4 regions of the Robertmurraya sp. FSL W8-0741 genome follow, and region 1 is predicted to be linked to each of the others. Evidence: predicted binding sites of a transcription regulator. Region 1 holds the regulator's gene; each other region holds the start of a gene.
The links. The regulator Rex, encoded in region 1, represses fermentation and respiration genes when NADH is low (regulators of the CRP and FNR family bind a similar motif). The targets are predictions, from matches to a motif close to TTGTGAAATATTTCACAA.

Region 1 (3,973 bases):
CCATTGGGTTAGCACCAGCGGTTACGTTCTTTAAGCCTTCACGAATCATCGCTTGTGCAAGTACTGTAGCTGTAGTTGTTCCGTCCCCAGCAACATCATTCGTCTTGCTTGCAACTTCAGCAACTAGCTTTGCTCCCATGTTTTCAAAAGCATCTTCTAATTCGATTTCTTTTGCAATGGTTACACCGTCATTTGTAATTAACGGAGATCCGTATTTTTTCTCAAGAACCACGTTACGACCTTTTGGTCCAAGGGTTACTTTCACTGCATCTGCAAGAGCATCTACACCACGTAGCATCGCGCGGCGAGCATCTTCACTGAATTTAATCTCTTTTGCCATTTGAAAAAAACCTCCTTAAATAATGTTTATATTAAAACAGCCATAATTTTAAAATCTTATTCGCCGACAACAGCTAAGATGTCATTTTCACGTAAAATTAAATACTCTTGACCTTGATACTTCACTTCTGTACCAGAGTATTTTGAGAAGATAATGCGATCACCTACTGAAACTTCAAGAGCTACACGCTCACCGTTGTCTAGTACACGACCAGTACCAACAGCTACAATTTTTCCTTCTTGAGGCTTTTCTTTAGCTGAATCTGGTAAAACGATACCGCTTGCAGTTTTTTCTTCCGTTTCAACAAGCTCAATAACAATGCGATCACCTAATGGCTTTAACAAGTGAAACAACCTCCTCAATTAATATTATGTAATATTTATTAGCACTCGCACACTTTGAGTGCTAACACAATTAATATATTAATGAATTCTCTTTTTTTTTGCAAGTATCATGCACGATTTTTTTAAAAAATTAACACAAATTTTTACATGAATTTTCAGATCGTACTACGCTTCATTTCCTGCCGGTTCTTTCTTGTGTATAACCTTTCAAAGTATGTACTACTTTTGAAAAAATATCCATCGACAAATATTTTAAGGCAACTATTTGTACGTTTAGCAATTTTATTAGTAGAATGGTTTTAGTGCATCATTAGTTAGGTTTAAAAGGGGAATCATAATTTGAAAAAAGAATATTGGTACATTTTAATCATTTACATTACGATGCAACTTTCAACTTTTGTTGGGGTGCCGGCTTTAACATTTGGCGGCGTGCTAATTGGATATAGTATTGAGGAGATGGCTGTTTACGCTGTCGTTATTTGGATTGTCTTCAGCTTTTCCGTAGCCTTGCTCGCGACTTTATTCCTTTTGCGTAAAGAAATGAAGCAACCAAGCTTGGATCGAGAGACTGCTTCTGTTTCAGCCTCAATCTTTTGGGCGATCGCTGGTGTATTTCTCGCGTTATTTGCTCAAGGGTTAGCTGCCAATATTGAAAGTTGGTTAGGAATAGATATGGGCTCTGAAAATACACAGCAAATCCTCTCTTTGATTGAATCCTTTCCAGTTGTTGTCATTGTCAGTTCTGTTATTGGACCCATTCTGGAAGAAATCGTTTTTCGTAAAATTATTTTCGGCTCACTTTATAAGCGGCTGAACTTTTTTCTCTCAGCCATAATAAGCTCCATTATTTTTGCCTTAGCCCATGCAGAAATCGAACATTTATTGCTTTACTCAGCAATGGGCTTCACCTTTGCTTTTCTTTATATTAAAACAAAACGAATTATTGTTCCAATCATTGCTCATGTTGCCATGAACACCTTTGTTGTTCTCGTGCAATCTGTTTTTAAAGAAGATATTGAACGAATGCTACGAGAAGCAGAATCTATTCAGAGCTTCATTGGAGGTCTTTTTCTATGATACGAACACCTTTGTTCTCAGGTATCCTTTATATTGTTCTTGGACTTTTATTTACCTATTTTGCCGTCCAGGATGTTCAGCGTAATGGCGAATGGGGAATTTTCACCTATTTATTCGTCATTTTAGCTACCTTTGATTTCGGAAGTGGGATTCGAATGGTTCTCTTTCACTTCAAAGTAAAAGCCATTCAAAAAGATAAAAAATAAACAGCATAAAAAAAGGCATGAACTTAGTTATACCGAGTCCATGCCTTTTGTCATAAAATTATTCCTCTTCCTCATCTACTCCATAATGCTTAAGGAAATACACCAATGATTGAAGCTCCACAGCCAGATCAATATGGTGAACTCTTGTTGTCGCCGGTACGGTTAGTCTTGCCGGTGTAAAATTAAGGATTCCTTTAACATTAGCTGCTACGAGTCGGTCTGTAATCGTCTGGGCAAATGGAGCTGGTACCGTTAAAATTGCTACTGTAATGCCCATTTCTGTAATTATTTTTTCAAGCTCGTCCATATGATGAATAGGAACATCCCCGATCGATGTACCGATCTTCGCCTCTTCAACATCAAAGCCAACAGCAATTTTTGTATTATTATTTTTCAAGAAATTATAATGAAGCAGCGCAGTACCTAGATTTCCGACACCAATCAACGCAACTTTTGTTAACTCATCTTGATCAAGGGTCTTACGAAAAAAGGTTAGCAAATAATTAACATTATAACCATAGCCTTTTTTTCCTAAGGCACCGAAATAGGAGAAATCTCTCCGGATTGTTGCTGAATCTACCTTCACCGCTTCACTTAGCTCAGCAGAGGAAACCCTCTGTTTTCCTGAAGAATGTAAATTCTTTAAAAAGCGATAATATAACGGTAGTCTCTTTGCCGTTGCTTGAGGTATTTTCACTGTATCGTTACTCATTTTATTTCCCCCACCCCTATATAGTCCTTTTTTAACGAGTTAAACCTTATCTTACTTCTTCTTCCCTTTTAAAATCGCCGTTTTTCCCACCAGTTTTTTCCACTAAATACGTTTGACCAATAACCATGCCCTTGTCAACAGCCTTACACATATCATACACTGTCAGAGCGCAAATCGAAGCCGCTGTTAACGCTTCCATTTCTACTCCCGTATTTCCTTTTGTCTTAACAGATGCAGTAATTTTTAACTCATAATTCTCATCTTTTATTACCCACTTGAATGAAATATTCACTCCTGTCAAGGGAAGCGGATGACACATTGGTATAATATCCGCTGTTTTCTTACAAGCCATAATTCCTGCTACTTGAGCAACTGCAAGTACATCCCCTTTTTTATTTTGCTGCTGGGTAATTTGCTCGTAAATTTGTTTATTTACTGTAATACTAGAGTTAGCAATTGCCGTTCTTACGGTTTCCTTCTTATTGCTAACATCGACCATTTTTGCTCTGCCTTCTTCATTAAAATGGGTAAACTCTGCCATTATCAAACACCTCACTTCAAATGATACACTATTTTGTGATCTTTGTGAAAACATTGTTATTATCTTCACAATAAATTTTTCCTTTCACGAGGAAAAAAAGTGTCTCGTAATAAAGAAGAGTGTCAGGAAAAATCTTCTTTAATTGCTGTTCTTAATGTTCTACGTTACACTATTCCTAGACATACTGAGGTGAAACGAATGATACTATTACAAGTCAATCAACTATCAAAATCATATGGGGCTGACCCCATTTTAACGAATATAAAACTTGAGGTACAAACAAAGGATCGGATTGCACTCGTTGGACGAAATGGTGCTGGAAAATCAACACTCCTGAAAATTATCGCTGGACAGCTGTCTTATGAAAGTGGCGAAATTATTAAACCAAAAGGTGTCGAGATTGGATATTTAGCACAAACCACCGGACTGGAATCGGATTATTCCATTTGGGATGAAATGTTGACGGTGTTCCAGCATTTGAAATCACAGGAACGTACGCTGAGGCAATTGGAAGAAAAAATGGCTGATCCGGCTATCTTCAATCATTCAACTGAGTACGAAAAAATTATAAAAGAGTATGATCAGCTGCAAGTATCCTACAAAGAAAACGGTGGCTATCAGTACGAAGCAGATATTCGCTCTGTCTTGCATGGATTAAATTTCCATTCATTTGATTACTCAACAAAAATTTCGAGTTTGAGCGGCGGACAAAAAACAAGACTCGCCTTAGGAAAGCTATTGCTAACGAAACCT
Region 2 (3,973 bases), 2.5 Mb from region 1:
ATATTTTAATTGATGACAAGTTAAATAATTACGTATTGGAAAAAGTAAAGCAAGTCCTTCCTGTAAAAGCAAGAGAATACTAAAACACAATTGACCTCCTTCAGAGGACGAAGAATCGTCCATATGAAGGGGGTTTTTGTAGTTAAGAACAGCTTTCTGCTTCAAAGCTCCAATTGTGTAAATTTAAGTTGCCAAAGTGCTAAAGGGGGTGCTCTAGCTTTAAGTTTGTATAGCTTCTCAAATGATTTTGAACATTTGAGGAACAGCAGTAATTTAGAGGAACTACTTTTAAGAGATACTTATTATGATTCATTTTTATCTTCCAATCGCTTTTAAGCCTGCCTCTGTCATTTTTTCGGGCGACCAAGCTGGTTCCCATACAAGCTGGATATCAGCATGGTCAATTTCTTCAAGCTCTAATACACAATGTTTAACACCGCCAATAATGCTGTCATGTAAAGGACAACCGGGAGTGGTTAACGTCATGACGATTTCCACGGCATTTTCCTCAATGAGAGAGACATCGTAAATAAGCCCAAGATCGACAACATTAATATTTAATTCCGGATCCATTACCTTTTTTAAATGCTCGCGGATTTTATCCACTAAGGCAATTTGTTCTTTTAGATTCATTTTCGTAACCTCCTATTTTTTGATAACGGCGAGTATCGCAATTCCGAAGACAATGGATGCTGCTGTAACGAGTAGCTGTCCAATGTAGAAGAGCATCTGCCCATTTAGGGCAATGCTCATAGAAACAAGCAAAATGCCGAAAATAAAGGACAGAAAGATCGGAAGTGCTAATCTTTCATTAATCATATCTTTCAAAGCTGGAACATCCTTTTTCCCAATAACATGCGAATACTTATGCGTCCACCATAGGAATGGAACGATTTTATAAAGGTAGCCAATAATACTAAAGGCAATCCAAAGCATGATATAAGCAACGATTAGGGGAGCAGCAAAGCTTGGAAATTGATTGCTTATACTTGCAATAAAAGCAAGTAAATGGATCATTTCTCCAAAAATAATCGCCAATAAAGCAAAGCGAAAAGGCAGATCAAGTTTTTTCTTTACTCTTTTTTTCAAAATCAGGTAAATATGCCATATAAAACAACTGAAGCCGATTAAGAGCAAGAAAAATCCACATTTAAACAACCAAGAAAAATTGAAAATAAATGACAACAATATGGATAGCAACCCGGTCACATAAATGCTATAAACATATTTTGCTAGCTTCATTTCATAGCCATGAGAAAGGGAAAACATCGGTGCCATTTTATAGGAGAATCCAAAAATCAGCAGTGTAAACCAGCCGGAGATTCCTAATAATAAATGGCTATGAAAAAGGATTGAATAATAATTGCTTGCAAATCCTGTTTTCATGCTAATCACTAATGAAATTCCCAATATGATCGTCAGAAACAAACAGACTAATGCACTTCCGACAAAAAGAGTAAGGATATTTGGTTTTGCTTGTTTTCGCAAGGTCATCCCCATTTGAATAAGGAACATAACGATCCCCATAAGCATGATGATTCCGGGAATGAGGGCTTTACTTGGGATGATGTAAAGGGCGATAGCAAAGGAGACAACCCCAATCGTTGTGACAGCAAATTGAATAAAACCGAATTTTTCATTCCATATCGGAGTCAAAAATGCTACCGGCACTAATTGATACATGGCACCCATTGCGATCATTAACGCCCATCCTAATATAAACAAATGCGCAGCAGACCAAATTGCAGGAATGCGAAAGTGTCCATTTATAAAAGCATCCCCGTTCAAAAGAATGAGAAATTGAGAAATAAGAAGCGCAAGTATGCTGAAAAAAATAAAAGAAAAAGGCAATTTGATGTTCGTTTCACTACCTGTATTCTTTACTATCATGGAACCAACTTCCTTACTTTGTAATTTTTATTGTGAAGCTTCCATCCTCGTTTGGTTCAGTTATATGTTTAAAACCTAATTCATCTAATTGTTCATAAAGAAACATTGGTCTACGATCATTGATGATTTCCAATGTATCTCCTTCAGCTAAAGTCTCTAGAGCGCGAAGTGTCCTCATCATTGGATTAGGCGGTTCCAATCCGCGATTATCTAATTTCATTTTGTTTCCCCCTTTTTTGTAAACGTTACTTTCCAGTGTTTTTTCTCGATCTGTTCAGCCTGATGGACAAAACCTTTTGCTTTCAAAACAGCGAAGAGAGGGGTCGGCTTAAAAGGGGCATGGAGAATAAAGACATCACCACTTTCTAAGCCTTTAACAGCCTCCATAATTTTTTGGAATGGCTCTAACTTGTTTTTCAGGTCCTCACGAACATCTAATTCTACGATACGTTTTTCCATATACATCTCTCCCTTATGTCTTTTCTTTAATGATAATCATTTTCATTAAGTGATATCGTGATGCAAATCACAAGACATGAAGAATTTTATTTTCAAGTGTGATGGTGTTCACTTCTCCAAAATATTGCACGCTCTATACTACATATGTAAGGAACGAAGTTAACAATTTAAGGGGAGTGAGTAATATGAAAAATTTTACAGCTGAAGTGATTGCGCCCGATTATCCACCGAAAGAAAAACATCCAAAAATTATTAGCACATTTGATTCCCTCCAACCAGGGGAGTTTATGTTGCTGGTAAATGACCATGATCCGAAGCCGTTAAGATATCAATTTATGATAGAGAGAACAGATACATTTACATGGGAGTACTTAGAAGAAGGTCCCGAACTTTGGAGAGTAGCGATCGGAAAAAAATAGGAATCAAGATGAGAGGGTTTGTTTTTTGAAACGATCCTCTTTTTCTATTTTTTGGAGTTATTTTCTGAAAAATATGATAAAATATAGGGGTATTTGATTCACTAAGGGGTTTAATACGTAAAATATCCTTGGAAATGGAATGACAGTTTTGGGGAGGACAAAGAATAATGAGTGAAAAAATTAAGCAAATAGAGCAAGAGTTTACTGCTTATGTGCAGAAAATGAGCGCATATAACGAAGCACTTTCTTTAGTTTATTGGGATTTGCGTACTGGAGCTCCAAAGAAAAGTGTAGAACAGCGTTCGCAAGTGATTGGAACCTTGTCTCAAGAAGTGTTTAAAATGTCTACTTCTGAAGAAATGGCTTCTTACATTGCCAATTTAACGACAGGCGCGGCGAAAGAGGTCATTTCAGAAATTACGAGGAAAACAGCCGAGCATTGTAAAAAAGAATATGATCGCAATAAGAAAATCCCGGCAGAAGAATATAAGGAGTACGTTATTCTTCAGTCGAAGGCTGAAAGTGTATGGGAAGAAGCGAAGGATGCATCTGATTTTGAGCTTTTTAGACCGTATTTGGAAAAGTTAGTAGAAACGAATAAACGCTTTATTACATACTGGGGCTATGAAGAAAATAAATACGATACGCTGTTAGATATGTATGAGCCTGGAATCACAGTCGAGATTTTAGATAGGGTTTTCGGAGATCTTCGTGAAAAAATCATTCCACTTGTTAAAGCCATTTCAGAATCAGACAACAAGCCAGAAACAAGTTTTTTGTTTGAACATTTTCCAAAAGAAAAACAAAGAGATTTTAGTTTAAACATTTTAGAACAAATGGGTTATGATTTCCAAGCTGGTCGATTGGATGAAACGGTACATCCTTTTGCAATTGGATTGAATCCAGGAGATGTTCGGGTAACGACTAAATATGATGAAAAAGACTTCCGTGTCGCTGTGTTTGGGACGATTCATGAGGGGGGACATGCGCTCTATGAACAAAATATATCCAAGGATTTAGTAGGAACGCCATTGTGTACAGGGACTTCAATGGGAATTCATGAATCTCAGTCTTTATTCTATGAAAATTTTGTTGGACGTAATTACGCATTCTGGAAGCAAAATTATGAGCTGTTAAAATCGTATTCTAATGGTCAATTTGCTCAAGTATCCGTTGATGATTATTATCGTGGGATTAACGAATCA
Region 3 (3,973 bases), 400 kb from region 1:
AGCAAGAAGCTAATTGATGAGCAGTCAATTAGCTCTTTTTTGTGTTTCAGATCTGTTCGTTATAGGCAGACAGGATATTCCGGCGATGTGGAATCTGTTCGCTTTTCTACTTATCCCTTAAGATGAAAACTTGATAATTTTCATCAAAGTTGGAATTGACGATTAGTGATAGAAATAATCTCTAAACTTGTCTCATATATTTAAAACTATAAATGAAATGGACCCATTTCATCATAACAAGTATTTTATTAATGGTTAGGAGATGCATTCATCATGAGTACGTTTATTAAGGGATCATTACTGCTAATTGTCGCTTCCTTCATAGGTGAGTGTGTAGAATTTGTGATGAATATGGTTCTTGCAAAGGAGTTGGGTGAGAGAGGATTGGGGCTATATATGTCCATACTCCCTACCGTTTTTTTAATCGTTTTGTTGGCAAGCTTTGAACTCCCGATTTCGATCTCAAAATTTATTGCTGAAAAAGATGCGAAGTTTCATCGCAGCATGTTGAAGTCGGCTGTTCATCTCACGATAATAACTACCGTTTTTTTTATGATCGTGTTCATTTTGCTTATGCCTTATTTGACGATGTTTCATGACTATCATCCGCTGTTCAAATGGCTCGTTCTCTTATTAATCCCGCTCATATCCTTTTCCGCGATTGCAAGGGGATTTTTTATGGGTAAGCATCAAATGGGCAAAATTGCATTGGCAAACCTATTGAGGAAAATTGTTCAATTAGGATTGCTTGTGTTCTTGTTTCAGCTCTTTCATTTTGATTCACAGACATCAATTTTAATTGCCTTTTTTACGTTTGTTGGAAGCGAGATTGTTATTTTTCTTTATTTGATCCATATGTTTTACATTCAATATCAGCAACTGAAAGGGAGGCCAGCGAGCTTTATTAGCGGGAAAGAAGTCAGGAAAAACCTTATCTCAGTGTCCATTCCGACCACAAGCATACGAGTATTTCATTCTTTGACTCATGCTGTACAACCGTTTCTAATTAAAGCCGCTCTTTTAAATGCTGGAGTTAGTGCGACCGTGGCAACAGAGCAATTTGGCCTGTTGGCAGGCGTTGCTATGACGATTGGCTTTTTTCCCGGTTTTATTGCCCATAGCTTATTAATTGTTTTAATCCCAACTGTTTCAAAGGCTTACGCACAAAGGGATATGAATAGACTGCAGCAGCTTCTTAGACAAGTCATGAGCTTTACACTTTTATATGGAGTCCCAGTTGTATTTGTTTTTTATTTCTTTGCTGAACCACTAACAAATTTGTTTCTCCACTCCGCAACGGCCGCAGGATATTTGCAGGTGTTACTGCCCTATTTTCTATTGCATTTTTTCATAATTCCGTTGCAGGCGTATTTAATTGGTCTCGGGTTAATGAAGGATGCTTTCCTTCACAATATATGGTCGTCCATCATTGCTTTTGGCTTGATTTATCTTCTAGGCTCTATGAGCCAATTTCAGATGGACGGTGTCATTATCGGCATGAATACTGGAACAGTCCTGATTACTCTTATGCACTATATGACGATATGCAAAAAAATCGGGGTGTCCTATTATTCATTAAGAAGGGAAGTAAAGCAAGTGTAAGTTGTTCATACAGAAGATTTAAATTTGGATGAAATGAGTCAATAGTCACAGCAAAAGCATCATTCTCTTTTTCTAATATAACAATAGTCAAAAAATTTTCATTTTAGGTGAAGATAATCACCTTATGTCAAACATCTGACATAAATAAATGAAGAAGATGTTTAGATAGAAATCCTTGTGTATCAAGGGTTTTTATTATTGTGCAACGTTATTGTTATAAAGGGTGAAATCAGCAGTTCAACAGTTTGTCAAAACTTTATTGCAAAAATGTGAAATTTATCACAAATATAATGTTATTCCTAAATGAAAATGATAATCTTTACTTGTAGTTAGAAATAATAATTTAACATATACCAAAGGAGAGATTTATCATGATTGGTAAATTATTAAGAGAGAACAACATTGTTGCCGGCATTTTAACCGTTGTTCGTATTTACCTTGGATGGGCATGGATGACAGCGGGATGGGGAAAAATCACAGGTGGATTTGATGCAAGTGGTTTCTTACAAGGGGCAGTAGCAAATCCTGTAACAGGTCCGGATGGTTCAACAGTCTATAGTGGCTGGGTAACATTTTTAGAAAGCTTTGCGATTCCGAATGCGGGCTTGTTTAGTACTCTTGTTGCTTGGGGCGAATTATTGGTAGGTTTAGGACTTATTCTAGGATGTTTAACAACAGCAGCAGCATTTTTCGGGTTAGTAATGAATTTCTCTTTCATGCTTTCTGGTACAGTATCTCATAATCCAACTGACATCATGATGGGTGTTTTCATTGCTGCAGCAGGCTATAATGCTGGTAAATATGGATTAGACCGCTACGTGTTGCCATACCTTCGCAAATTAGTGAATAAAGGCAAAAATGAAGCAAGCCAATCAATATCAGCATAATTAAAAATGTATTAAAAAACGGGTAGAGAGCATGTTCTTTCTACTCGTTTTTTGTATTTTTCTTTATTGTTTAACCAAGCTTTTTAAAAAGAAAATTTCTTTAAAAATGTAGGGGTATTCCTATCTATTGCGTCTATTATTATTGATAGTTCAAGTGGACGGTTTGAGGAGGAATACTTAGTGGAAGAAAATAAATGGCAAGAGAAATTCGAAGACTGGATTAGAGAAAATGGTCCATCATTAACTATGTTTATATATAAACAAGTACGAAATAAAGAATTAGCGGAGGATTTGTATCAAGAAGTATTAATTTCGGCGTATTTAAATCTAGAACAATTTGAGGAACGAGCTAATTTTAAGAGCTGGATGTATAAGATTGCGATCAATAAATGTCGAGATTTTTGGAGAAAACAAAAGGCAGCCCAAAAATTTTGGGAAGAAAAAGTATATCATTATGACATGGAGTGCTCGATTCCAGAACCTGAAGACTATGTTATAACTAGAACTTCAACAAAAGAAATGATTGATACGATAAACGAGTTGCCTACGATTTACCGAGAACCAATTCTTTTATACTATTTTAAGGACAAATCGTTACTAGAAATAAGTTCAGCGAAAGAACTGCCAATCTCTACGGTGAAAACGAGGATGAGAAGAGCAAGAAATCAATTAAAAGAAAAGACATTATTGATGGAAATAGCAGCAAACTAGCTTGAAGATTGACTGTCTGAATGTGATGAATCATGATAGGATAGGGGTTCCTGATGAGAATGTTGACTGCCTGTATAGAGGCAGTTTTTTGTCGTTTCACAAAAAAGAGTTAGAAATATTTCCACGGAAATGAAAGAAATTTGACGAATGGCAAAAATGAGAATCGTAAATATAGTTAGAATATTAAAAAATAAATTGTTATAATGAAAATACTTTGACTCGAAACAGGGGGTGTGGAAATTTGCGGCCAATTTTGCTTGGTTTATGTGCAGCGCTCTTTTTTGCCACTACGTTTGTCTTGAATAGATCGATGGAAACGTCGGGAGGAAGTTGGATTTGGAGTGCTTCACTGAGATTTATTTTTATGATTCCGTTTTTATTGCTAATTGTTGTGAAGAGGAAGAATTTACGGACACTTATTGAAATTATGAAGGAAAAACCAGGTGCTTGGCTACTATGGAGTTTTATTGGCTTTGGTCTGTTTTATGCACCGCTATGTTTTGCGACAGTATATTCACCAGGATGGCTTGTGGCAGGCACATGGCAATTTACCATTATTGCAGGATCTTTATTAGCGCCATTATTTTACGAAACGGTGAGGACGGCAACTGGAGTGACAAAGATGAGAGGAAAGATTCCTGTTAAAGGATTATTATTCTCTCTTATTATTCTTGCAGGAATAGCTCTTATGCAGATTGAGCATGCTGGTCAGCTTTCTGCTAAAGAAGTTTGGCTAGGAATTATTCCAGTTATTATTGCCTCTTTTGCTTATC
Region 4 (3,973 bases), 940 kb from region 1:
GAATGTAAATATTGTATATGAGGACGAGCACTTATTAATTGCCGAAAAACCTCCCGGTATCAATACTCATCCAAATGAGCCAGGGCAAACAAATACATTGGCAAACGGTATTGCCTATCATTTGCAAGCAAAAGGAGAGTTCCGTCAGGTTAAACATATCCATCGGTTAGACCGTGACACTTCAGGAGTGATTCTCTTTGCAAAACATGCTTTTATCGGGGCTCTTCTTGATAAAATGCTCGAAGAAAGGCAAATCAAACGATCCTACTCGGCACTTGTCTGTGGAAAAATATTAAACAAAAAAGGGACGATCGATGCTCCAATAGGGAGAGATCGACATCATCCAACTAAGCGGAGAGTTTCTCCAAAAGGACAGAGAGCCGTTACCCATTATGAGGTTGTCAATGTTAAAAAAAATGCAACATTAATCAGGTGTAGCCTAGATACTGGCCGTACTCATCAAATTCGAGTTCATCTCAGTCATATCGGCCATCCCATTGTCGGCGATAAACTATACGGAAACAGCCCTAAAGAAACGAGGCTTCATTTGCACGCCGTTGAACTTAAATTTGTACACCCACTAACCTTCGAACAAATCCAAGTCACTTCACCAATAGATTGGGATTAATTGACTATGCTCATCAAAAGGGCGTCCGTCACTGGACGCCCCATTTATATAAAACGGCTGCTTGCCGTAGTTTTGTGGTGTTAATTATCTCTTCCCCTGAAAAATTCGTCCTAAACCAACAGTTAATGCCCCTTTTTAGAAAATAAAATAACCTTAGAGATAAGGGTCTCTAAGGTTATTTTTAATTTATTTATTGAGGTAGTTCTGGTTTTTCTACCATCGGAATATCGCCACTCATGCTCTCCAAGAAAGCAACCAAATAGCTGACTTCTTCTTGAGTTAAGTTTAATGGTTTCATCAGTTCACTCTTATTAGGGTGAGCACCGCCGCCCGTATTGTAGTAATTAACTACATCCTCTAGTGTCGCAAGGCTTCCATCATGCATATATGGTGCTGTATCCGCTATTCCACGTAAACCAGAAGTTCTGAACTTGCCTTTATCCGTCTCATTTCCAGTTACAGCAAACCTTCCATCGTCCCCTTCCATCCCGAGGTTATGATAGTTGTGGTCTGATAAAAGCGGGCCAGCATGGCATGAAATACAGCTTGCTTTTCCTACAAATAATTTCATTCCTTCTTTTGCTTCATCAGAAATAGCATCGTCATCACCAGCTAAATATTTGTCAAAGGCTGTGTCTTTGACAACAATTGTTCTTTCGAATGTAGCGATCGCCTTGGCGATGTTATCCGCTGTTATTTTGTCATTGAAGACTTTATTAAATTCATCAACATAGCCAGGAACTGCATTTAATTCTTCAATTAATTCATCAAGATTTTGGTTCATTTCACCTTCTGCTTGAATTGGACCTAACGCTTGCTCTTCCAAGCCGCCTGCCCGTCCATCCCAGAAGTTCTCTTTATAATAACCTGAATTGATAATGGTAGGGCTATTTCGATGTCCTTCGAAACCTTCAAATCCTATGAAAGTTGCAAGGCCATCGCCATAACCTGCGCCAGGAGCGTGACATGATGCACAGCTTAATTTATTATTCCCAGAAAGTCTTTCATCAAAGTATAACATTTGTCCTAATGCAATTTTCTCTTCTGTCATTTCATTGTCTTCTGGGACAGGGATTTCACCAAGTGGTTCGAATTTTGCTTTAGCTGCTTCTAATTCTTCATCTACTTCTGTTGTTGCCGGTTCTTCTCCCCCAGTTGCATCATTGTCTGCTGGTCCATCACCTTCGTTACTGCTATTACAAGCAGCCAACAACAACAAAGCGAGAAGAAGAGTTAAGAGTAGCTTCATTCTTTTCATTGTAAATACCCCCAAAAAATTTTATTGGCTGAAACTATATTGTCGCGACTTCCATTAATTCCATCCAATTACATTTATTATATAATTAGATTAATTATCATTTTCGACTTATTTTTGAATAAAATGTGAAATATATCACAAATTAATATAAACACGTTATTACTGTTGTTTAACTATAAAAACAATGGCAACTGAATTCTTTCGACAAAATGAATCGTTTTTCGAGTTTATCTATTCCCAATTCGAGATTTTTCATATAAAATTAATTCGTTTGGCACTATATGTTTAATTACAACAATTTCGTGGTGGGTTCTTTATTTTTTCAATATAAGCTCATTTCATATTTTTGGAGGTAATAGCTACATGGTATTTAAAAAACAGGATCAGTTTGCAATCTTGTTAAAAAATATTTCAACCAACTTAAAAGAAGGTGCTTATTTTTTTGCAGATTACAAATTAAACAATGTCAGTGATCTAAAAGTCTTTTTTGAAGAAATTAAGGCTTTGGAAACAAAAGGAGATTCATTTGTACATGAAACCATACAAGAACTAAACAAAGTATTTATTACACCAATTGAACGGGAGGATATTCTCCAATTGGCAATGAGTATGGATGATGTTCTAGATGGAATTGAGGCATGTTCCGCTTTATTTGAAATGTACTCTATCACTCAAGCTGATGAATATATGGTTAAATTTGTTAATGCCATTCGTGCTTGTTCAGACGAAATTGATGAATCCATTGATCTGTTAACAAACAAAAAGCTCCCTCTAATTCGGGAGCATGCAATAAAAATAAAAGACTACGAATCCAAATGTGATGGTATTCTGCGCCAATCCATAAAGCACCTTTTTTCTGTTGAAAAGGACCCCATTCGCATTATTCAATATAAAGAAATTTATGAAACGTTAGAGGAAATTGCTGATCATTGCCAAGGGGTTGCGAACACCTTGGAAACAATCATTATGAAAAATGCATAAGGAGCCCACAAGATGGATGTCATTTTTATTCTTACTGTATTAATTGTTATTGGGGCACTGGCATTTGATTTCATCAATGGATTTCATGATACAGCAAATGCGATCGCTACTTCTGTATCGACGAAAGCATTGAAACCAAGGCATGCAATTATTTTAGCAGCTGTGATGAATTTTATTGGAGCGATGTCATTTACAGGTGTTGCCAAAACAATTACGAAAGATATCGTAAACCCTTTTACATTAGAAAACGGTTCAGTTGTCATTTTATCCGCTCTCATCGCAGCTATTGCATGGAATCTGATTACTTGGTATTACGGAATTCCCTCAAGCTCGTCCCATGCGATAATTGGTTCTATAGCCGGGGCAGCTATTGCAGCAGCAGGGTTCCATTCCTTAAATTACAGCGGATTTCTAAAAATTATTCAAGCGCTAATTTTGTCGCCAATTATTGCTTTTGCCTTAGGATTTATCATATACAGTATCTTCAAAATCGTATTTAAAAACTATAATCTTACAAAAACAAATCGAAATTTCCGTTTGTTTCAAATTGCTACAGCTTCCATTCAAGCATTTACGCATGGAACAAACGATGCGCAAAAGGCAATGGGGATAATCACAATGGCACTTATCGCCAATAACTATGTGGCAACTGACGAAATCCCCTTCTGGGTCCAGTTCTCTTGTGCCCTCGCAATGGGGCTGGGCACTTCAGTAGGTGGTTGGAAGATCATTAAAACGGTTGGTGGTAAAATTATGAAAATTCGCCCCGTGAATGGCGTTGCTGCCGATCTCACAGGAGCCTTGATTATCTTTGGAGCGACATATATTCATTTGCCAGTTAGTACAACCCATGTTATTTCTTCCTCTATCCTTGGTGTAGGTGCATCGCATCGGGTTAAAGGAGTCAAATGGGGCACAGCGCAAAGGATGCTTATTACGTGGGTCATCACCCTACCAATATCGGCTGCCCTTGCAGCACTCTGTTATTTGTTCATCAGTTTAATTTTTTAAATTTTTTTGGCCGAGTTTTAACTCGGTCATTTTCTGTTTTTATGCTTCAATTTTATTTCTTTGCTTCTTCCGTTTACCTAGGGAATGGACTTTTT

Region 2: NST02_RS11050 (DUF2249 domain-containing protein) is a predicted target of Rex. The motif match lies at 2,405-2,422, and genes of this name have one in related genera.
Region 3: NST02_RS21550 (DoxX family membrane protein) is a predicted target of Rex. The motif match lies at 1,870-1,887, and genes of this name have one in related genera.
Region 4: NST02_RS18940 (cytochrome-c peroxidase) is a predicted target of Rex. The motif match lies at 2,010-2,027, and genes of this name have one in related genera.

What each region holds. Positions count from the first base shown of each region.
Region 1 covers NZ_JBBOQG010000001.1:4,817,554-4,821,526, forward strand. The annotation lists gene groL (chaperonin GroEL) at 1-340, opposite strand, end outside; gene groES (co-chaperone GroES) at 397-684, opposite strand; gene NST02_RS23630 (CPBP family intramembrane glutamic endopeptidase) at 1,024-1,761, shown strand; gene NST02_RS23635 (YdiK family protein) at 1,758-1,967, shown strand; gene NST02_RS23640 (redox-sensing transcriptional repressor Rex) at 2,026-2,679, opposite strand; gene moaC (cyclic pyranopterin monophosphate synthase MoaC) at 2,726-3,220, opposite strand; gene NST02_RS23650 (ABC-F family ATP-binding cassette domain-containing protein) at 3,419-3,973, shown strand, end outside.
Region 2 covers NZ_JBBOQG010000001.1:2,278,951-2,282,923, forward strand. The annotation lists gene NST02_RS11030 (ATP-dependent DNA helicase) at 1-83, shown strand, start outside; gene NST02_RS11035 (metal-sulfur cluster assembly factor) at 316-633, opposite strand; gene NST02_RS11040 (hypothetical protein) at 646-1,890, opposite strand; gene NST02_RS11045 (DUF2249 domain-containing protein) at 1,904-2,110, opposite strand; gene NST02_RS11050 (DUF2249 domain-containing protein) at 2,107-2,349, opposite strand; gene NST02_RS11055 (DUF2249 domain-containing protein) at 2,535-2,768, shown strand; gene NST02_RS11060 (carboxypeptidase M32) at 2,936-3,973, shown strand, end outside.
Region 3 covers NZ_JBBOQG010000001.1:4,416,373-4,420,345, reverse strand. The annotation lists gene NST02_RS21555 (polysaccharide biosynthesis protein) at 274-1,602, shown strand; gene NST02_RS21550 (DoxX family membrane protein) at 1,974-2,489, shown strand; gene NST02_RS21545 (RNA polymerase sigma factor) at 2,670-3,200, shown strand; gene NST02_RS21540 (DMT family transporter) at 3,442-3,973, shown strand, end outside.
Region 4 covers NZ_JBBOQG010000001.1:3,872,726-3,876,698, forward strand. The annotation lists gene NST02_RS18935 (RluA family pseudouridine synthase) at 1-628, shown strand, start outside; gene NST02_RS18940 (cytochrome-c peroxidase) at 819-1,886, opposite strand; gene NST02_RS18945 (DUF47 domain-containing protein) at 2,250-2,867, shown strand; gene NST02_RS18950 (inorganic phosphate transporter) at 2,880-3,878, shown strand.